Regions from separate parts of the Bradyrhizobium sp. 62B genome, predicted to be linked through region 2. Evidence: predicted binding sites of a transcription regulator. Region 2 holds the regulator's gene; the other holds the start of a gene.
What was found. The regulator LexA, encoded in region 2, represses DNA repair genes until DNA is damaged. The targets are predictions, from matches to a motif close to TGTTCNNNNTGTGTTCNG.

Region 1 (11,132 bases), 2.2 Mb from region 2:
CTTAAAACTCTCGATAAATCTTACGCGAAAAGATGGTGGTTCCGTAACCATGCGGTTTGCCTCGCGCGGGGTGCGCGGGCGCCGCACCGGCGACGGCAGTTGCGTTGGAGTTAAGTGATGAGGGGGCTCATTTTGGGCGCGGCCGCGTTGGTCGCAGCCGGCTGGACAGCTTCGGCAGAGGCCGCGGATTTCAATTACGGCCAGCGTGCGCCCTATACCGTCAACCAGCCGCTCAATGCGTATAGCTGGGCAGGTCCCTATCTCGGCGGCAACATCGGCTACGAATGGGGCTCGGTCGACAACAATCCCTCAAAGCCGTCGGGCTTCGTCGGCGGCGTGCAGGCCGGCTACAATTTCCAGAACGGCCCGTTCGTGTTCGGCGTCGAGGGCGATATCCAGGCGGCCGGTGCCGACGATACCTTCGCCCCGTGGAAATTCTCCAATCCGTGGTTTGGCACCCTGCGCGGCCGCGCGGGCTATGCCTTCAACAACGTGCTGTTCTACGGCACCGCCGGTCTCGCCTTCGGCGAGCTGCGCGCGCAGACCTTCGGCTGGTCGGAATCGCACACCACCGCGGGCTGGACCATCGGTGCCGGCGCAGAAGTCGGCCTTGCTCCGAACTGGAGCGCCAAGCTCGAATATCTCTATATCGACCTGTCGACCAGTCAGTTCGCAATTACGGGCGTGTCAAACGGCTATAGCGCCAGCGTTGTTCGCGCAGGCGTGAATTATCGCTTCTGATAGCTGAAGAAGAAAATACCGGACAACAACTCCCGGCCGCTCGCGGCCGGGATTTTTTTCGCCAAGTATTTTTACGCCAAGTATTTTCGCGAAGTATTTTCGCGAAGTATTTTGCGTCAGGCCCGCTAGGAGAGAATGACCAGGTTGACCGCCTTCGGTCCCTTCCCCTTCTTGTCCGGCTCGACTTCGAAAGTAATGCGCTGTCCTTCCGCAAGGTCCTTCAGTCCGGCCCGCTCCACAGCAGTAATATGCACGAAGACGTCGCGGCCGCCGTCGTCAGGCTTGATGAAACCGTAGCCGCGTTCGCCGTTGAAAAACTTAACCGTTCCCGTCATGGCCATCGGGAAACTCCCCCTCATTGCTCCTCCGCCGCGACGCAGACTCACGTCGCGACATGACCGGGCAATACGAAGCCCGGGAGAGCTGGCCATCCTTGGGCGGACCGTAAGCGGTCCGGCCGGATCTTTCTTAGGCCTTCACTCCGCCGCAACCATTCGCGGAAGCGGAACGTAAAGCCAGTCACGGAAACAGCATAATACGGTTCTCTGCAGATTGACTACCGCTCCTGCATATTTTTCCCAAGAATGCCGGAGTGTTACGGTCTCTCCTTAAGGCTTGGGGATTAAGGCTTGGGGACCTCCAATCGGAATCTGGCAGCACCGCCCTGGCCGAGCGGTATTTCCAACTCGGGCAGGATGGTCTTCAGCTCGCCCTGCAGCGTGTAGGGCGGATTGACGATCAGCAGCCCGGTGGAGGCGAGCGCTCCGCCATCGAGCTGGGGCGCGACGCTGAATTCGAGGCGCAGGCATTTTCCCGGTGGTTTTGCTGCGGCTGCGAGCCGGGCGACCGTTTGGGCCAGCGCGTCGGTGGCACGCCGGCTCTTGGCCGGATACCAGATGAGATAGATGCCGGTCGGCCATTTCACGAAGGCGGCGGCGAAGGCTTCGCCCAGCCGCTCGAACTCGTCCTTGGCTTCGAAGGGCGGATCGATCAGCACGAGGCCGCGCCGCTCCTTTGGCGGCACGAAGGCCGGCAGAGCCACCCAGCCGTCGAGATCGACCACGCGGGCCTGTTCGTCGCGGCGCAGCGCGTCGATCAGTGCCTTGCGCGCCTTCGGCTCGAGCTCGCAGGCGACCAGCCGGTCCTGCGGCCTCAGCAGACCGCGCGCGATCAACGGCGAGCCCGGATAGGTTTTGAGCTCGCCCTTCGGGTTGAAAGCGCGGACGATGTCGAGATAGGGCTTGGCCAGCGCCGCGCTCTCGTTCGACAGCCGGGCCTGCATCAGCCGCGCGATGCCGGTCAGCCATTCGCCGCTGCGGCGCGCCTCGTCGCTGTCGAGATCGTAGAGGCCGGCCCCGGCATGAGTGTCGATGACGCGGAACGCCCCCGGCTTATCCTGCAGATAGGTGACGATGCGCGCCAGCACGATGTGCTTGATGACATCGGAGAAGCTGCCGGCGTGGAAGGCGTGGCGGTAATTCATGGGGGTAGGACTACGCCACGTGACGGCTCGAGCAAAGAGGCACAATCACGTGTCCTGGACGCGGTGCAGCGTGTAACGCTGCGCCGCCGAGCCGGGGCCGGTTTCTTGCGCGAGCCTCGGCCTCAACCACCCCTGATCGGCGGCATCGTCACCTGATCGCGGCGGCAGGCGCGGCGGTCGGTTTCCTCGCAGGTACGGAATTGCAGGTCCTTGCTGAGGCAGATGCGCACCTCGGAGAGCCGAGTGCGGTTACAGGTGACCGAGACGGCGGCATTGCTCAGGCCAGGATTGGCCTTGATGAAGGCCTCCTCGACCTCAGCCGGCGCCACGGACTTGGCCTGCGACAGATCGAGATATTCGGCCGGAATCTTGATCGCGGCGCGCGCTTTGCGGATCGTCTCGAAATAGCTGCGGCCCTCGAGGCCCGAGCAGGTGCCGTGCTTGTCCCATTCGTTGAAGATCAGCCCCGGCGCCGGCATCAGGTCGAGCATCGAGGAGACGATGTTGCGGTTCAGCCGCGGCGCGGGCCGCTGGCAATATTCCGGGAAGCCGTTCTCATATTGCGGCCACAGCCCATGCACCACGAAGGCATAGGGCCGTCCGCCGCACTGGATCTGGGAGCGGCCGCCACGCTCGGCCGCCTCCTCGCAGAACGAGGGCGACCATGACAGCGACAGCACATAGAAATCGAACTCGCCGGGCGCGTTCTGCCGTTTGTCCTGGGCCTTTGCGTCGCCGGCGAACGAGGCGAGGCTAGCCGCGAGGATCAGGGAAAGGGCCAGCGAGATCACGAGGCGGGAGAACGAATGCAATCTGGAATGAAACATGGCAACGCCCCTCAACTAGACTGTGCAGGAAGCCTAGCAGGCGAAAAGAACATTTCAAGAACAAAATTCAGGCGGCCGCCATTTGGCGGCTGACAGCGCCCGAATCAGGGCGCCTCGAGCTCAAGGCCTGGCGGCGCGGCAGGCCGGATTATAGGCCCAGTTGCGATCGACCCCGACCACGCACCATTCGACGCCGTTGCCGTAGCTGGCGAACCCGCCGTCCTCGATGATCGAGAAGTGCACCTTGCGCACCTTGCCGTCGGTGAGCATGGCCTCTCCGCTGCAATAGCGGCGCGGAATGTTGTCGGACTGCCAGGGCCGGTACGCGGTCTCGTGCACGGCGGAGAAGCCGGTGATCTTCAGCGAAGAATTCCAGAAGGTATATTCCTTCTCCGCGAACTCGCGCTGGATCCTCGGCAGAGCCCAGTCGCAATTGGCGACGTTGCCGTCATAGCGGGGTCCGCTCAGCCAGAAATTCAGCTCCAGCGGATTGGCGGCCCTGGCCTCGCCGAGCGTCACCGCCCCGAACATGAGGCCGAGCAGAGCGGCAAAGCGGAGCGATTTCAGGGAGGGGGCGCGCATGGTCAATCCGGACAGCTAAGGTCTTGCGAAGGTCGGACGGTGCCGTGAAGGCCGGGGGAGGTCAAGTGCAGCGCGGCAACACTTCGCCAGGAGTTGACCACAACATCGTGGTCGGCAGGGCTTCGGTTCTTTCCACTTCCATCCCGGCACCGTAAACTGGGGGCCAGCCAATTGGAGTGACGGGAATGCGAATCATTGCGGCCGCGGGTCTTCTCGCCAGCCTGGTTGTCTCGGGTATGACGGCGAGCCAGTCGGCGCGCGCCGACATCGTGCCGCCGTTCAAGGGCAATGACACCGGCGGGATCATCGCCTATTCGATGGCCACCCAGGTCGATGCACGTCAGGTCGCGGTCGATCACTGCGCGCGCTACCGCAAGGTGGTCAAATTCCTCAGCGTGCAGGCCTATGAGGGCGGCTACATCTCGTTCTCCTGCCGCTGGGTGCCCTATGGCGCCGCCGAGCAGCCGATCCGCACGCTCTACTGAGGCGTTGTCGTAACGCCGCAATCCAATAAGCCGGGAGCTTCTCGCATGACGCGCAAACTCGCTTTGCTCGGCTCGACGCTTTGTCTCGTGGTGTCGGCGGGGATTGCCAGCGCCGACGATCTGCCGGTGCGCAAGGCCGGTCTCTGGGAATTGAAGATGGTCCGCACCGGCGGGCCGGTGCCTGAGATGACCATGCAGCACTGCACCGACGAGACCGTCGACAAGGAGATGAACAACAACGTCTCGCCGATGGCCAAGCAGGTCTGCGCCAAGCAGGAGATCAAGAAGACCGCCACCGGCTATGTCAGCGATTCCGAGTGCAGCATTGCAGGCATCAGCACGACCTCGCATGCCGAGATCACGGGCGATTTCAATTCGGCCTATACGGTGAAGACCACCTCGCACGCGCAGGGCGGCGGCGCCGGTGCCGCGGGCCGCGACACCTCGATGACTCTCGAGGCGAAATGGCTCGGCGCCTGCAAGCCGGAGCAGAAGCCCGGCGACATCGTGATGCCCGGCGGCTTCAAGATGAACGTGCGCGACATGGACAAGCTGAAGGCGCTGCTGCCGAAGTAGGCGACGGCTATCTCAATACCAGCGCCAACGGACCGTCCTTGGCCGCCAGAGCCGACCAGCCCGGCTTGGCTCCAACTTCCAGGCTCGCGAAGTGGTCATCGCGTAAAAGGACTTTTGCGACGAGAAGTCCGCGAGCTTCATCCCACGCGACGTTGAAATCGTGAGCCGAGCCGGGAAACGAGAAGCGTGAGCCTTGGCTGACGAACGACGCAGGATTGGCGAACGGTAGGTTCGCGGGGTCGTGCCACTCGGGTTCCACCGGGGTTGGGCAACGATTATAGAGCCACACGTCGCTACAAATCTTCTCGTCCTTGCCGAGCATGTAGGCATAAGCGACCCTGCCATCATCCTCGATGATGACCGTGCTCTCATCGAATGGTGAGACGAATCTGGCTACGAATCCGTCCTTGCTACTCATAGTTTTTCTAACTCCGCAGGATTGGCGCGCTCGTAGTTGCGCTGCCTTTCGCTACACCGGAATCCGCACGCTCGCCCTCAAGCCGCCCATCGGGCTGTCGCCGAGCGTGATGTCGCCACCGTGGGAGCGGGCGATGTCGCGGGCGATGGCAAGGCCGAGGCCGGTGCCGCCTTCGTCCTGGTTGCGGGCATTGTCCAGCCGCAGGAACGGCTTGAACACTTCTTCGCGCAAATGCGTGGGAATGCCGGGTCCGTCGTCGTCGACCGTCACGGTCAAATAACGGTGATCGCGCTGGCCGGTGATGGCGATGCTCTTGCCGTAGCGTGCCGCGTTGGTGACGAGGTTGGCGAGGCAGCGCTTGAACGAGGCCGGCTTCACGGTGACGACCGGCAGGCCATGGAAGGCGACGGTCGCGGCATGGCCATGGCGCTCGGCATCGCCGCGCAGCTCCTCGAGCGCCTGCGCCATGTCGGTCGGCTGCGATTGCTCACCGGAATCGCCGCGCGCAAAGGCGAGGTAATCCTCCAGCATCATCGACATCTCGTCGACGTCCTTGCGCATGCCCTCGAGCTCGGGGCTGTCGCCGATCAGCGCCAGCTCGAGCTTGAAGCGGGTCAGGATGGTGCGCAGATCGTGGCTGACGCCGGCGAGCATCGCGGTGCGCTGCTCCATCGTGCGCTCGATGCGCGATTTCATCTCGAGGAAGGCGACGGAGGCGCGCCGCACCTCGCGCGCGCCGCGCGGGCGGAAGTTCGGCGCCTCGCGGCCCTTGCCGAAACTTTCGGCAGCGTCGGCAAGCCGCAGGATCGGCTTGATCTGGTTGCGCAGGAACAGCACCGCGACGATCAGCAGGATCGAGGAGGTGCCGACCATCCAGAACAGGAAGATCTCCGAGTTTGAGGCATAGGCAGCGCTGCGCTGCGCGAACACGCGCATCACGGCATCGTCGAGCTGGATGCGGATCTCGACCAAATTGGAGCGGCCGACCGTGTCGATCCAGAACGAGCGGCCGATCTGGCGGCCGAGCTGCACCGACAGCGTCTGGTCGAGCAGCGAGAAGAACGGCTTCGGTCCCGGCGGCGGCATGTCGCCGGCGGGCAGGAAGTCGACCACGAGGCCGAGCCGCTGCTGCGCGATGCGGCGGATCTCGGTCCGGTCCTTGTCCTGGGGGTAGCCCTTGTAGACGTCGATCAGTGCGGCGATGTCCTGCACCACCGCGGCCGACAACCGGCGCGTCACCGTGTTCCAGTGCCGCTCCATGAACACGAAGGCGACGACCGATTGCAGCACCACCATCGGCACGATCATGATGAGGAGCGCGCGGGCGTAGAGGCCGGTCGGCATCCAGCCCTTGAACGCGTTGCCCATCCAGCCATTGGCCGCCGAAACGCGGCCGGCGGCGCTCTTCAGAAGCGTCAGGCCGGTGTCGATCGTGCTCATCTGGCGCGCTTCACTTGATTTATGGCGAGGCCACCAGGCGGTAGCCGATGCCGCGTACCGCCTGGAGGAACAGCGGATTGGCGGGGTCGGTCTCGATCTTGCGCCTGAGGCGGTTGATCTGCACGTCGACGGCGCGCTCGTTGACGCTGCCATTGCCGGTCAGCGCGCTGCGCGGCACGGTCTCGCCCGGCGTCTCCGAGAGAATGCGCAGCATCTCGCGCTCGCGGTCGGTGAGGTGGATGACCTCCTCGCCCTGGCGCAGCTCGCCGCGATCGAGATGGTAGATGTAGGGACCAAAGGCGATCTTCTCGATCGTCGTGGCCTGCGGCGGCGGCGCGGCGCGCTTGAGGATGTTGTTGATGCGCAGCGCAAGCTCGCGCGGCTCGAACGGTTTTGCCACATAGTCGTCGGCGCCGATCTGCAGGCCCTCGATGCGGGCCTCCGCTTCATGGCGCGCCGTCAGCATCACGATCGGCACCGAGGAGGAGGTCCGGATGAAGCGCGCGAGATCGAAGCCGGTCTCGCCGGGCATCATGACGTCGAGGATCAGCAAGTCGAAATGCAGACCCAGCAATTTCGACCGTGCATCGCCGGCGCTGGCGGCCGTGGTGACGCGGTAGCCCTCGCCGGCAAGGAAGCGCGAGAGCAGATCGCGGATGCGGCGGTCGTCGTCGACGAGCAACAGATGCGGAGCATCGTCGGCCGGGCGCGCCGGTGCGCGGGCGAGAGTGGCGGCGAGCGTCACGGTTACTCCTTGGCGTCTTGGTTGACGGAGGCGAAGATCGTCTCGAGCACCTTGTCCGGATCGTCCCGATCGATCATCGCTCGCAGGAAGCGCTTGACCGTCTCGGCATCCTGCGGGCTCATCTCGGCGAGCGCCTTGGTGATCCGCGTGGTCTGCAGACCCGCGAGCTTCTGCACCAGCGCCTCGCCCTTCGGCGTCGCGTAGAGCAGGCGCTGGCGGCGGTCGTTGTCGCCGGTCTTCTGCACGATGTAGCCCTCGTCCAGGAGCTGCTTGAGCACGCGGCCGAGTGACTGTTTTGTGATGCGCAGGACGTCGAGCAGATCGGCGACCTTGAGACCAGGATAGCGGTAGACGAAGTGCATGACCCGGTGATGGGCCCGCCCGAAGCCGAAAGCCTCCAGCTCCTGGTCGGGATCGCCGACGAAGTCGCGATAGGCGAAGAACAGCAGCTCGATGATATCCCAGCGCAAATTGCCTCCATCGCCTGCGGCCGGCCGAGGCTCGGCGGCGTCTTGAGAGGGACTCGCGAAATTTATGTCAGGCATATTGACGTATCTTGGGTTCAATGTTACAAAACCATCAACCCGCACGAAATTTTAGATCGTTTCGCGGCGGGCGGCGTCGATGCAGGGACGGCGGAAAGAGCCGGACAGGCGACGACAGCCGGATCAGATCTACCGTGCGATTGTCGAGCGGCATTTCGGCAAAACATACTGGACTTCCGTCTCGCGCAAAAGCATGTCCTGCCCGACATGCTGGCCACGGGAAACCGGCCGTAACAAGGCTGGCGGTGGTCCGGCCAGAAACCAATCGAGCCAGCTGGCCCCGGAGCGGGGCGGGCGGGCGCCAGAACAGCGCCGATACCGGCAGCGGGAGCCAAGGACATGAGCATGACATTCGACATCCAGCCCGCCACCAATCCGACGTCCGAGAAGGACCGCGTCGCCAAGCTGGTGGACCCCGGCTTTGGCCGGGTCTTCACCGATCACATGGCGATCGTCCGCTACAACCAGGCCAAGGGCGGCTGGTACGAGGCGAAGATCGAGGCGCGCGCCAACTTCCAGATGGATCCGGCCGGCGCCGTCCTGCACTACGCGCAGGAGATTTTTGAAGGCCTGAAGGCCTACAAGCGCGACGACGGCGGCGTGAACCTGTTCCGTCCCGACGCCAATGCGCGGCGCTTCAGGGACTCGGCCGACCGCATGGCGATGGCGCAGCTGCCCGAGGACGTCTTCATCGAGGCGGTCGAGCAGCTCGTGCGGATCGACCGCGCCTGGATGCCGGGCGGCGAGGGCAGCCTTTACCTGCGGCCCTTCATGATCGCGAGCGAGACCTTCCTCGGCGTCAAGCCGTCGTCCGAATACATCTTCTCGGTCATCGCTTCGCCGGTCGGCTCCTATTTCAAGGGCGGTCCCGCGCCGGTCTCGATCTGGGTGTCGGAGAACTATACGCGCGCGGCCGTCGGCGGCACCGGCGCCGTCAAATGCGGCGGCAATTATGCCGCGAGCCTGCGCGCGCAAGCCGAAGCGATCCAGCATGGCTGCGACCAGGTCGTCTTCCTCGACGCGATCGAGCGCCGCTATATCGAGGAGCTCGGCGGCATGAACGTGTTCTTCGTGTTCGACGACGGGTCGCTGTCGACGCCGCCGCTCGGCACCATCCTGCCCGGCATCACCCGCGATTCCATCATCACGCTGGCCAAGGACGCCGGCAAGACCGTGCGCGAGGAGCCGTATTCGCTCGACCAGTGGCGCAAGGACGCGGCGAGCGGCAAGCTGAAGGAGGCCTTTGCCTGCGGCACCGCCGCCGTCATCTCGCCGATCGGCAAGGTGCGCTCGGTGAGCGGCGATTTCGAGATCTCGGGCGGCGCCGCCGGCCCCGTCGCCATGGGCCTGCGCAAGCAGCTCGTCGACATCCAGTACGGCCGCACCAACGATCCGCACAACTGGATCCGCAAGGTGTTTTGAGGTCTCGTGTCCCGGACGCGCAAAGCGCGAGCCGGCAACTGTTATGTTGGTCTGGTGTACAGGTACGGCTTTCGATCGCGCATGATGGCGTTGAGGACCGTCAACAGCTTCCTGGCAACGGCAATGAGAGCGAGCTTGGCAGGTTTACCGGCCTGTCGCAGTCGAGCGTAGAAGGCCTTGAATGGATCGGCCCGGCGGACCGCATTGAGAGCGGCCATGTAGAGGGCATCGCGGACGCGCTTTCGGCCCCCGACGATCTTCCGCTTGCCGCGGTAAGCGCCGCTGTCGACGTTGAAGGGAGCCAGGCCGGCGAGCGCGGCCACCTGCTTCGGTCCCACTTTTCCGAGTTCCGGCATCTGCGCGATCAGCTGCATGCAGGTTACGGGGCCCACGCCGGGAAGTGACCGCATCAACTGCGCATCATCGGAGACCTCCGGCTCAGTCTTGATCAGCGCGCTAATATCGGCCTCGATTTCGGCGATCTCATTGTCGAGGACTTCAATGAGCCGACCGATGCGATCGGCCATGGCGCGGTCCTCGGCCTCGCTGCGCCTGTTCTTCTCCTGGGCACGCATGAGAACCAGTTGATCCCGCCGTTTTGCAAGCCCCGCCAGGGCATTGCGGGCAGGATTGGCAGCCTGCTCAGCGGCAGGCTGCATGGCCCGGGCAAAGCTCGCCAGCATCCGGGCATCGATCGGGTCGGTCTTGGCGAGCTGGCCGCTGGCGCGCGCAAAGTCCCGGGCCCGGGCCGGGTTGATCCGGGCAAAGCGGATGCCGGCCTGGCTGAGCGCCTCACGAAGCTCAAGGTCATAGACGCCCGTGGCTTCAAAGACGACCAGCACATCGCATCGCCAACGCGCCGCGATCTGTGTGATGGCCTGCGGCGCGTTGGCGATGCGCTCCGGCACGCCCAGGCTCTCATCGAAGATATCGAGATATCGTTTGGAGACGTCGATTCCGACGTAACGAGGGCGTATGATCATGGTGCCTGTCCCTGTGATGCGAGGTCTGTTGGCGCAGCCTCGTGCAACTGTTCAGGTTGATAGATGGAACGGGCGGGAGACCGAGCCGGCTCACGGCGTCAAGCGCCAAGGACCCAACGGCTTCCCGCCCACTCCACCATGACAGAATTTCGATACACAGGGACCCAGAGTGCCAGTGGCTGGACCCCGGATCAGCAGCGCACCACGCCGCCAAGAGGCGCCGCGCTGCGCAGCATCCGGGGAACGCTGCTGCCGTTTAGCGCCATGAACGCCCTGCCACGATCCCGCGACAAAGTCCGGATACAACGAGCATCTCGGACATCGCGATCATGGCAACCAAACTCTCCCAACCCGTGAAATGGGTCGTTCTCGCCGCCATCACCGGCGTCTCCGTCTTCGGCATCCTGACCATCGGTCCGACGCACGAGGTCGTCGCGCACGACCGCTCGCCGATCGTCGACGTGCGCACCAGCGATCCCGAGATGAATGCGGCGATCGCGCGGGCCCGCGGCACGCTGCCGACCTTCTGGGCGTCCTACGAGGCGCCGAAGTCGTCGGAGACCGGGCACGCCTTGAAGGTGCGCTTTTCGACCCGCAAGGGCGGCGAGCACATCTGGATCGGCGAGGTGAAGAAGCAGCCCGGCGGGACCTATTCAGGCCTGTTCGCCAACGAACCGCGCGACCTGCCGGGCAAGCACGCCGGCGATAAGGTTTCGTTCGGCGAAGCCGACATCTCGGACTGGATGTTCATGCGCAACGGCAAGATCGTCGGCGGCGAAACCATCAAGCCGACGCTGAAGTCGCTGCCGAAGGCGGATGCCGATGCCCTGCGGGCGCGGATGGAGCAGCCGTAGGTTCTCTTCTTCCTTCTCCCCTTGTGGGAGA
Region 2 (11,132 bases):
CGCACGCATGGTCGACTTACGTCGTAGACTGGTCCTTAAGCCGGGCGAGGCTTTCCTGCCGTCCCAGGACGTCCAAAACCTCAAATATACCAGGCGACGTCGTCCGTCCGGTCAGCGCCGCCCGCAAGGGCTGGGCGACCGCGCCGAGCTTGAGACTATTTTCCTCGGCAAACGCGCGCAACGCGGCTTCAGTGCTGGCGCCACTCCACGTCTCGACTTTCTCCAGCGCGGAATGAAGCTGGCCGATCAGCTTGCGGTTCTCCGGCGTCAGCAGCGCCTGCGCCTTGGGATCGAGCTCCAGCGGCCGGTCGGCGAAGATGAAATAGGCGCCGTCGATCAGCTCGATCAGCGTCTTGGCGCGCTCCTTCAGGGCCGGCATGGCCTTCACGAGCTGCGCGCGCGTGGTGTCGTTTAACTTGGCCTTAAGCTCGTTGCGGCTGGGCACGAGATGGTCGAGCACGTCCTCGAACATCTTCACGAGCGATTGATCGTCGGCGTGGCGGATGTAGTGGCCGTTGAGGTTTTCCAGCTTGGCGAAATCGAAGCGCGCGGCGGCGCGGCCGACGCTGCCGAGGTCGAAAGCGGCGATCATCTCCTCGGTCGAGAAGATCTCCTGATCGCCATGGCTCCAGCCGAGCCGGACGAGGTAATTGCGCAGCGCCGCCGGGAGGTATCCCATGGCGCGGTAGGCATCGACCCCGAGCGCGCCGTGGCGCTTCGAGAGCTTTGAGCCGTCCGGACCATGGATGAGGGGGATGTGGGACATGTTCGGCAGCGTCCAGCCCATCGCATCGTAGATCTGCTTCTGGCGGGCGGCGTTGATCAGATGGTCGTCGCCGCGGATCACATGGGTGACGCCCATGTCGTGGTCGTCGACCACCACCGCGAGCATGTAGGTCGGGTTGCCATCGCCGCGCAGCAGGACGAGGTCGTCGAGGTTCTCGTTCTGCCAGACCACGCGGCCCTGAACCTGGTCCTCGATCACGGTCTCGCCGGTCTGCGGCGCGCGCAGGCGGATGGTCGGCTTCACGTCGCTCGGGGCGGTCGCGGGATCGCGGTCGCGCCACATGCCGTCATAGAGGCGGGTGCGCCCCTCGGCGCGCGCCTTCTCGCGCATGGCGGCGAGCTCCTCCGCGGTGGCGTAACAGCGATAGGCCTTGCCGTCGGCGAGCAGCTGCTCGGCGACCTCGCGGTGACGCGCGGCGCGGCTGAACTGGTAGATAACGTCGCCATCCCAGCCGAGCTCTAGCCATTTGAGACCGTCGAGGATGGCGCCAATCGCAGCCTCGGTGGAGCGCTCCCGGTCGGTGTCCTCGATCCGCAGCAGCATCTTGCCGCCGTGCTTCTTGGCATAGAGCCAATTGAACAGCGCCGTGCGGGCGCCGCCGATATGGAGGAAGCCGGTCGGCGAGGGGGCGAAGCGGGTGACGACGGAATCGGTCATTCTTGGCAGGGCCTATGCATTGGAGGCGGTGGTATATAGCAGGACCGGGACATAACTAAAGCCCGTCGGCGGACCTGCCGGGCCTTGCTCGCGGCTGTGCTTAAGCTCTTGGCTCAGCCTCCCGAATTTGGCAGAAGGACCGCTGATTTCCCGACAGGATTATCGTAATGACAGAACCGGTGGCAGCTGAGGTTGGGCGCGATTTCATTCGTGACATCATTCAGGCCGACCTCGATCAGGGTAAGTACAGCGAGATCGTGACCCGGTTCCCGCCGGAGCCGAACGGCTACTTGCATATCGGTCACGCCAAGTCGATCGCGCTCAACTTCGGCATCGCCCAGGAGTTTCCGGGCCGCTGCCATCTGCGTTTCGACGACACCAATCCGGTCAAGGAAGAGCAGGAATATATCGATTCCATCCAGGCCGACGTGCGCTGGCTCGGCTTCGACTGGGGCAAGAACCTGTTCTTCGCCTCGGACTATTTCGACCGCCTGTACGAATGGGCCGAGCAGCTGATCCGCGACGGGCTCGCCTATGTCGACGACCAGACCCAGGAGGAGATCCGCGTCTCTCGCGGCACTCTGACCGAGCCAGGCAAGAACTCGCCGTTCCGCGACCGCAGCGTGGACGAGAATCTCGACCTGTTCCGCCGCATGAAGGCGGGCGAATTCCCGAACGGCGCGCGCGTGCTGCGGGCCAAGATCGACATGGCCGCGGGCAACATCAATCTGCGCGATCCCGTGCTGTACCGCATCCTGCACGCGCACCATCCGCGCACCGGCACCAAGTGGCACATCTATCCGAGCTACGATTACGCGCACGGTCAGTCTGACGCCATCGAAGGCATCACGCACTCGATCTGCACGCTGGAGTTCGAGGACCACCGGCCGCTCTACGACTGGTTCATCGAGAAGCTGCCGGTGCCGTCGAAGCCGCACCAGTACGAGTTCGCGCGGCTGAACCTGACCTACACGCTGCTGTCCAAGCGCGTGCTGACCCAGCTCGTCCGCGACGGCCATGTCGCGGGCTGGGACGATCCGCGCATGCCGACCATGGCGGGCATGCGCCGCCGCGGCGTGCCGCCGGCCGCGCTGCGCGAATTCGTCAAGCGCATCGGCGTTGCCAAGGCCAACAGCGTCGTCGATGTCGGCATGCTGGAGTTCTGCATCCGCGAGGAGCTGAACCGCACGTCGCAGCGGCGCATGGGCGTGCTACGGCCACTGAAAGTGGTGATCGAGAACTATCCGGAAGGGCAGACCGAGGAGCTCGAGGCGATCAATCACCCCGATGATCCCAGCGCCGGCACGCGGAAAATCACGTTCGGCCGCGAGCTCTATATCGAGCAGGACGACTTCATGGAGAACCCGCCGAAGAAGTTCTTCCGCCTGTCGCCGGGCAACGAGGTGCGGCTGCGCTACGCCTATTTCGTCAAGTGCACCGGCGTGATCAAGAACGACAAGGGCGAGGTGGTGGAGCTGCGCTGCACCTACGACCCCGCGACCAAGGGCGGCAACGCGCCCGACGGCCGCAAGGTCAAGGCGACGATGCACTGGCTGCCCGCGGCAACGTCGGTGCCGGCTGAAATCCGCATCTACAACCAGCTGTTCGCCAATCCGAGCCCCGACGCTTCGAACTTCGCGGCCGATCTCAATCCGAACTCGCTGGAGATCCTGCCCGACGCGCGGATCGAGGCATCGGTGGCAGAGAGCAATGCGACCGAGCCGATGCAGTTCGAGCGCCAGGGCTATTTCGTCCGCGACAAGGACTCGACGCCCGGAAAGCCGGTATTCTCGCGCACCATCGGCCTGCGCGACACGTTCGCGAAGGAAGTCGCGAAAGGATGAGGATTGAGGCATGAGCAGTGAAGCCGACGCCATCGTTTCCGCCATCATCGCGAAATGGTGCGCCGGCTTCGCCAGCCTCGATGCGGCCGCGCTCTCGTCGCTGTATTCGAAGAACGCGTTCTTCTTCGGCTCCAACCCGAAACTCTATCGGGGCAGGGCCGGCGTCGCCGACTATTTCAACGGCCTGCCGCGCTGGCGGAGGCCAAGTGCCGTGTTCTCCGATGTGAACGCAGCGCAAGCCGGCCCCGATCTGATCAACATGGCCGCGACAATCTCGTTCGACCTCGCCGGCGAGCGGGATGATCTCGTCGTCAAGATGAGCTGGGTCATCATCCGCGAGGACGGCGACTGGAAGATCGTCAATCACCACGCCTCGTCGCAGGCGCCGCTGATCTGACGGCCATCGTACACGGCATCGTCATTCCCGAGGGCCAGAACGAACGTCGTTTCTGTGCGTTGGGTGGGTTCAACAAGGAACTCACCATGCAGAACATCGCAGAGCATATGGAAGTCATCGGCGCCGACGGCGTTCACATCGGCACGGTCGACAAGGTCGAAGGCAACCGCATCAAGCTGACCAAGAAGGACAGCGGTGAGGGCAGCCACAAGGGCCATCATCATTTCATCGACAAGGGCCTCGTTGCCGATGTCGAAGGCAACAAGGTGCGGCTGTCGGCCAAGGCATCGGTGGCCGTGACCATGGAAGAGGAAAAGTAGGGGACGCCCTCTCGCGTTCCTGATTTGTACCGCTATTCGCCCGACCGCACGTTCCGGTAGCCTTGGCGGCAATCGCGTCGCGTAGGGTGCAGGGAAGATGGCGGAGCCGGGCCGGCCAGTACGGTCCCAAGGTATTGTCGGGACGTGGCCGGTCGGCCGCGCTGCGCCCGCCGGCGGCTTCGTTCCGGCGGGCTTTGGCATCTGGCCCGCGATCGTCGAAACAATCCGCGGATGGGCTCGGGCCGAGGCCGGCCCCGGGCGCTTGCTGCCGTGGGTGCCGGTCGCCTTCGGCGGCGGCATCGCGCTCTATTTTTCCGCCGATCATGAGCCGGTGCTGTGGATTGTCGCCGCGACGGCGATCGCGCTGCTGCTCGGCGCGGCCCTGTTGCGGCGGAGCCGGCTGTTCGCGCCGGCGATCATGATCGCAGCGGTCGCGGCGGGCTTTGCCGTGGCGACCTGGAAGACCGCGCGCATTGCCCACACCGTACTCGCAAAACCACTCTATTCGGTGTCGCTGTCGGGCTTCGTCGAGACGCGCGACATCCGCGAGCGCACCGATCGCTTCGTGCTGCGTGTCACCGCGATGGAGGCGCAGCGCAGCGACGTCAAGCTCGACCGCGTCCGCCTCTCCGTGCGCAAGGGCACCGCGCCCGAGGTCGGCAGCTTCGTTCAATTGAAGGCGCGGCTGATGCCGCCGCTCACGCCGGTCCGCCCCGGCAGCTACGACTTTTCACGCGACATGTTCTTCCAGGGCATCGGCGCCTCCGGCTTCGTGATGGGCGCAATTACGGCTGCAATCCCGCCTGATGCGGGCGGCCTGCGGCTGCGCTATGCCGCCTTCATGCAGGGCCTGCGCGATGCGATCGACGCCCGCATCCGCGCAACGCTCGAGGGCGACAACCGCGCGATCGCAACTGCACTGCTCACCGGGCGGCGCGATGCGATTTCCGCCCCTGTCAACGATGCGATGTTCATCTCCGGGCTAGGACACGTTCTCTCGATCTCCGGCTATCACATGGCGGTGGTCGCCGGCGTCGTCTTCTTCGCGGTGCGCGCGCTGCTGGCGTTGATCCCGGGCCTGGCGGCCGGCTTCGCCATCAAGAAATGGTCGGCGGCTGCAGCATTCGTCGCGGCTGCGTTCTATCTGCTGCTCTCGGGCGCCGAGGTCGCAACCCAACGGTCGTTCTTCATGACGGCGGTGGTGCTGATCGCGGTGATGGTCGATCGCCGCGCCATCACCTTCCGCACGCTGGCGGTGGCGGCGCTGATCGTGCTTGCGGTCGCGCCGGAGGCGCTGGTGCATCCGAGCTTCCAGATGTCGTTTGCGGCAACGCTCGGGCTGGTGGCGCTGGTGCAGATCGGCATGCCGAACCTGCTGGCCTCGCCCGATCATTCGGCCACCGCGCGCGTCGCGCTGTGGGGCGGCCGCGAGATCGCGATGCTGTTCCTGGCCTCGCTGATCGCGGGGCTTGCGACCACGCCCTATGCCGCCTTCCACTTCCATCGTGTCACGCCCTATGGCGTGCTCGCCAATCTCGGTGCGATGCCGGTGGTCTCGGCACTGGTGATGCCGGCGGGGCTGTTGGGATTGCTGGCCGCGCCTTTCGGGCTCGATGGCGTCTTCTGGTGGCTGATGGGCCTCGGCATCGACTGGATGGTCGCGGTCTCGCGCTGGGTCGCGGCCTTGCCGGGCGCGGTCGGCCGCATCCCGGCGTTTGGGATCGCGCCGCTGATCGCCGCGAGCCTCGGCATCATCGTGATGGGCCTGTTGCGCACGCCCTTGCGCTGGTGCGGTGCCGTGGTGCTGCTGACGTCCATCGCGTGGGGCCTGTCGGTGCGGCAGCCCGATATCCTGATCGCCGGGGACGGCGCCAGCGTCGCGGTGCGGGGCGGGGACGGGCGCCTGCACCTGATCAGGACGGGCAAGGACAATTTCATGCTGAAGGAGTGGCTGGCGGCCGACGCCGATCCGCGCGATGCCGGCAGCAGCGCGCTGGCCGAGGGGGTGTCGTGCGACGAGGCCGGCTGCGCCACGCCGCTTGCCGACGGGCGCCTGGTTGCGTTGGCCTCGCGCATCGATGCGCTCGCGGACGATTGCAGCCGTGCCGCACTGGTCGTGACGTCACGGCCCGCACCGCCCGATTGCGCGGCGATGATGGTGGATCGGCAGCGGCTCGTTCGCCAGGGCGCGCTGGCGTTGACACGGCGTGGCGACGGATTTGCAGTTCAGGCGGTGAGGGCGAGGGGCACGAGCCGTCCCTGGTCGCCGGCGGCCGCCGGCGAGGGAGATTTCGAAGGAGCCCTCATGCCGAGGGCGGCGGCTCCGCGCGCCAAGGATGCGACCCCGTCGGAGGCCGATCTTCAGGCGGAGGACTGAGCCTCTGTCAGCCCAGCGGCAGCGGTGTGACGGGCGAACGGCTATCGGCGATGATCTCAGGCTTGTGCTCGCGCTCGCCGACCGGTTGGGTCACGGGCAATTGCAGCACGGTTGCGCGCTGGCCTTCGACGAGCTGAGTCACCAGCACGTATTTGCCATCAGGGAATTCGATCGCGTCGTGATGGCGATCGGGAATGTGCGGATCGATCTTGCCGAACTTGCCGACGCGGGAGTTGACGGTGCGCGTCCAGATCCAGCGGTTGTCGTAACGGACGTTGTCTGCGAAGGCGAGCTCCGTTCCCGGCAGCAGGCAGACCGCAACGGAGAGGTCGGCTTCGGATGCGAAGCCGCGCGTCGAGGTGCCGCGGAAGGTTGTCGTGACGATCGTCTCGCCGACTTCTGCGGGGCGCGTCGCGACGGCATGCAGGCTATAGTCACACATCGGGTGCTCCTCATGTGAAGATAGCGACCCGCGCCTCTCTTGGAGGCACAGGCCTCTGTCAGAGTTTAAACACCAACGCTGTGCTTGGTTGTAGGCAAATCTGCGGCTGGGATCCGCACCCCGCGATCACTTTAACTTTCCCGAATTCGCCAGGAACAAAGCTGGCTGAGGTGCATTACGCCGGCGCCTGTCAGCGACTGCAAAAGCGACACTTCGCATTGCCGGCGCGATCGCGGCGCTGCGCAATTGGGTGTTGCGGACATGGCAATCCGATGGCGCAGCAACGGCCCCGTGCCCCGATGCCGCGACCGCTGCACCCAAACGATCTGGTCTTCCGAACCCGAAACGCCCAGACGCGATGTCGCTGCGGTCCGCCGAAGATGGCCGTGGAGGAGGGGCCAGATAATCTGTGCAGAACCAGAATGATCATCCAGCCGGAGCGGACATTCATCCGCTCCAATCTCAGATCGGCGACGCCGACCGAAGGCGCACGCAGGCGCCAAAACTACTTTCGGACTGAGTTCTTCCGGACTCAGTACTTCCGGTAAAGCCCAATCAGCTTGCCCTGAATCTTCACCCGGTTCGGCGGCAGGATACGCACCTCATAGGCGGCATTGGCAGGCTCGAGCGCGATCGACGCGCCGCGGCGGCGGAAGCGCTTGAGCGTAGCCTCCTCGTCGTCGATCAGCGCCACCACGATGTCGCCGGTGTCGGCGCTCTCGTTGCGCTGGATCAGCGCCATGTCGCCGTCGAGGATACCGGCCTCGACCATGGAATCACCGCGCACCTCGAGAGCGTAATGCTCGCCCGAGCCGAGCATGTCGGGCGGCACGCTGATGGTGTGACTGCGGGTCTGCAATGCCTCGATTGGCGTGCCGGCCGCGATCCGGCCCATCACGGGCACCGCAACGGGCCGCTCGCCCTCGTCCACGGGCGGGCTGGAGCTCGCGCGGATCTTGCCGAGATTGCCCTCGATGACGCTCGGCGTGAAGCCGCGCCGGGCGCCGGCGGCAGCCTGGAGCTCCGGCAGCTTGATCACTTCGATGGCGCGGGCGCGGTTGGGCAGCCGGCGGATGAAGCCGCGCTCCTCGAGCGCGGTGATCAGGCGGTGGATGCCCGACTTCGAGCGCAGGTCGAGCGCATCCTTCATCTCGTCGAAGGAGGGCGGCACGCCGCTTTCCTTCAAACGCTCGCTGATGAACCGCAGAAGCTCGTATTGTTTGCGCGTTAACATCTCGACCAAAGTCCCCCGGTTGATGTCGTTCGATTCCGAGACGATGAGTTCAGCGATAAGCCGCTACATCCTCGAAACAAATCATGAACGGACACTATATGTTCGATACATGTTCCGCAACTGCTTAATTTACCGTGAACGAAGCGCGGTTCGCGGAATGCGTGTGGCCGTGCACTCAGACGGGGAGCCGCAGCACCTCGCAGGGGCTTCCGGCCTCGGCCTTCGGCGCGAAGGGTGGGCGCACGAGAAGTACCTGTGCCGCAGCAAGATTCGCAAGCAGAGAGGAATCCTGATGGCTGACGGGAAGCGCGACCAGCGTGCCGTCGTCGCGCAGCTCGAGGCGCGCGCGCAAGTAATCCTCGCGCTGGTCGTTGGCACCGAGATCGCAGGCGAGCACGGCACGTTCGCGACGATGATGAATCACCGAGCGGCCTGACAAGGCGCGAATCAGCGGCACCATGAACAGGAAGGCGCACACATAGGACGACACGGGATTGCCGGGCAGGCCGATCACGCGCATGGCGCCGAGCCGCCCGTGCATCATTGGCTTGCCCGGCCGCATGGCGATCTTCCAGAACGCCATCGCGATGCCTTCGCCCCTGAGTGCCTGCTGGACCAGGTCGTGGTCGCCGACCGACGCGCCGCCGGTCGTGATTAGGATATCGGCACCGCTCTCGCGAGCGCGGCGGATGCCTGATGTGGTGGCCTCCAGCGTGTCGGCGGCGACGCCGAGGTCGACGGTGTCGGCGCCCTCGCTGCGGGCGAGCGCGTGCAGGGCATAGCCGTTGGAATAGACGATCTGGCCGTGCCCGGGCGCTGAGCCCGGCATCACCAGTTCGTCACCGGTGGCGAGGATCGCGACCTTGGGACGGCGGCAGACGGCGAGCTGCGGGTAATTCATTCCGGCAGCGAGCGCGAGATCGCGCTCGGTCAGACGCGTGCCCTTGCGGAGGAGGACGTCACCCTCACGGAAGTCGACGCCGGCCGGGCGGATGTGCCGTCCGGTGATCGCGGCTTCCTTGATCGTGACGCTGTTGCCGTCCGCGACGGTGTCCTCCTGGATCACGACCGCGTCCGCACCGTCGGGAACGACGCCGCCGGTGAAGATCCGCACGGCTTCGCCGGCGCCGACCGCTCTCGCGAAAGGACGGCCGGCGGCGACCTCGCCAATCACCGTCAGCCGGGAATCGATCGCTGCTGCGTCGGCCGCGCGCACCGCATAGCCGTCCATCGCCGACATGGCTTGCGGCGGCTGCGTGCGCCGCGCCGCGACATCATGTGCCAGCACGCGGTGATAGGCCTCGTCGAGTGCAACCATCTGTTCAGGCAGCGGCTCTGCACCTGCCAGCACCGCGGCAAGGGCGTCGGAAACCGGCATCAGGGCCACGGGCAAAACTCCTGCTCGCACATCGTTCAATGGGGCGGCGAGAGTTCTAGCCGACCGCAGGCGCGAGGCAAAGCAGCGCGCGGGATGATCTATCCTGCGTGATCTCCGTGGTGGAGGAGTGCAAGTTCGTCAGGGCATGATCTGGAAGCCGAGACAGCGCGCCGTGAAGGACGAGAATCACGAGCGCCAACACCGATACGGTCACCGTGCCGCCGGATCGTCCGGACTGATCTCAAATGCGACGTCGGGCGCTTTGGGCCCTTGATCCTTGTCGGGGAGCGGATCGGCCTGCGATTTCAGGTCGGCGGCCTTGCTGATCAGCTTGGCGGAAAGGTCAGAATCCGAGGTGTTTCTTGCGAATTCAAGCAGGAGAGAGGCTTGCTTAGTGAGATAGGTTTTGCCCAGCACGTCGATCAGTCCGATGTAGAAGTCCCAACGGACTCAAGAGTCCGAAGGGCGGTATTCCGTTCCCGGAACTCTGTATAAAAATGCACAAAGTGATCAGGTTCCAAAATTTCAGCAGATTTAGTTCCGGAAGATGTCGCTGCCGGGAGGCCGGGTGGCACCCGCGGCTGGCGTCAGATGCCCAATGCTTTCAAGGCCTTCCCGACGTCGCGCGGCGAGGTCACATGCACGGCCGTCAGGCCGCGGGCCCGCGCGCCTTCGATGTTCTCAGCGAGGTCGTCGAAGAACACGATGCGCTCGGCGGGCACGCCGATCGCGGCGACGACATGGTCGAAAGCCTCCGCATCCGGTTTGCGCAGGCCGATGCTCGATGACAGGTACAGCTCGCGGAAATGACCGAGCAGCTCGGCATATTCCTTCGAGAAATAATCGACATGCGGCCGGTTGGTGTTGGAGAAGGCGTAGAGCGGCATCTCTTTCGCCGCCCGCGGCAACAACTCGGCGATATCAGGCATCTCGCCGGCGAAGATCGCGTTCCAGCCCTCCAGGAACTGGGCATCCGAAATGCCGATCCCCAGCGAAGCGCGTAGCGAGGCGAAATAATCCTCGTCGCTGATCTTGCCCATCTCGTGCAGCCGGTAGGCCTCGTCGCGCACATAGCGCGCGACGATGCTTTCGGGCTGGCAGCCGGCATGTCCCGCCCAGCAAGCGATCGCCTTGGAGAAGTCGATGTCGAGCACCACGCGCCCGAGATCGAACAGAAGCGCATCCGCGCTGCCGGGAGAGAGCGATGTCACCTGCAATCCTCTTACTCAGTACCGATAAGGTTCGTGGTCGAACAGCGGAAACGCGCTGAACACACTCGGCGCGTTGGTGGCGGTCGCCGGATGCAGGCAGGATTTGTCGACCTCGGCAAACGACGTGGCGCCGAGCAGGCCGAGGCAGCGCAGCACCTCGTCCTCGAGCAGCTCCAGCATCCGCGTGATGCCGGCTTCGCCGGCCGCCGCCAGCGCCCAGCATTGCAGCCGGCCGATGCCGACGAGATCTGCCCCTGCCGCGATCGCCTTGACGATGTCGGTGCCGCGACAGATGCCGCCGTCGACCATGATCTTGGCGCGGCCCTTCACGGCCTCGACGATTTCGGGCAGCACATGCATGGCACCGCGGCCATGGTCGAGCTGGCGGCCGCCGTGGTTGGAGACGTAGATCCATTCGACGCCGTGATCGACCGCGATCAGCGCGTCCTCGGCGGTGGCGATGCCCTTCAGGATCAGCGGGATCT

Region 1: a site for LexA is predicted at 3,097-3,114, ahead of ML401_RS05760 (ribonuclease T2). Genes of this name have one in related genera too.

The regions. Positions count from the first base shown of each region.
Region 1 is NZ_CP092841.2:1,215,125-1,226,256, forward strand. It holds gene ML401_RS05745 (outer membrane protein) at 118-741, shown strand; gene ML401_RS05750 (cold-shock protein) at 867-1,082, opposite strand; gene ML401_RS05755 (23S rRNA (adenine(2030)-N(6))-methyltransferase RlmJ) at 1,364-2,224, opposite strand; gene ML401_RS05760 (ribonuclease T2) at 2,347-3,051, opposite strand; gene ML401_RS05765 (hypothetical protein) at 3,172-3,633, opposite strand; gene ML401_RS05770 (hypothetical protein) at 3,819-4,118, shown strand; gene ML401_RS05775 (DUF3617 family protein) at 4,164-4,694, shown strand; gene ML401_RS05780 (hypothetical protein) at 4,702-5,112, opposite strand; gene ML401_RS05785 (ATP-binding protein) at 5,164-6,552, opposite strand; gene ML401_RS05790 (response regulator) at 6,572-7,297, opposite strand; gene ML401_RS05795 (MarR family winged helix-turn-helix transcriptional regulator) at 7,300-7,842, opposite strand; gene ML401_RS05800 (branched-chain amino acid aminotransferase) at 8,182-9,264, shown strand; gene ML401_RS05805 (IS110 family transposase) at 9,306-10,172, opposite strand; gene ML401_RS05810 (YegJ family protein) at 10,577-11,101, shown strand.
Region 2 is NZ_CP092841.2:3,388,240-3,399,371, forward strand. It holds gene gltX (glutamate--tRNA ligase) at 17-1,444, opposite strand; gene ML401_RS15845 (glutamine--tRNA ligase/YqeY domain fusion protein) at 1,612-3,288, shown strand; gene ML401_RS15850 (nuclear transport factor 2 family protein) at 3,299-3,685, shown strand; gene ML401_RS15855 (DUF2171 domain-containing protein) at 3,772-4,005, shown strand; gene ML401_RS15860 (ComEC/Rec2 family competence protein) at 4,103-6,382, shown strand; gene ML401_RS15865 (hypothetical protein) at 6,390-6,824, opposite strand; gene lexA (transcriptional repressor LexA) at 7,357-8,058, opposite strand; gene glp (gephyrin-like molybdotransferase Glp) at 8,234-9,445, opposite strand; gene ML401_RS15880 (hypothetical protein) at 9,647-9,853, opposite strand; gene ML401_RS15885 (HAD-IA family hydrolase) at 10,024-10,653, opposite strand; gene ML401_RS15890 (alpha-hydroxy acid oxidase) at 10,663-11,132, opposite strand, start outside.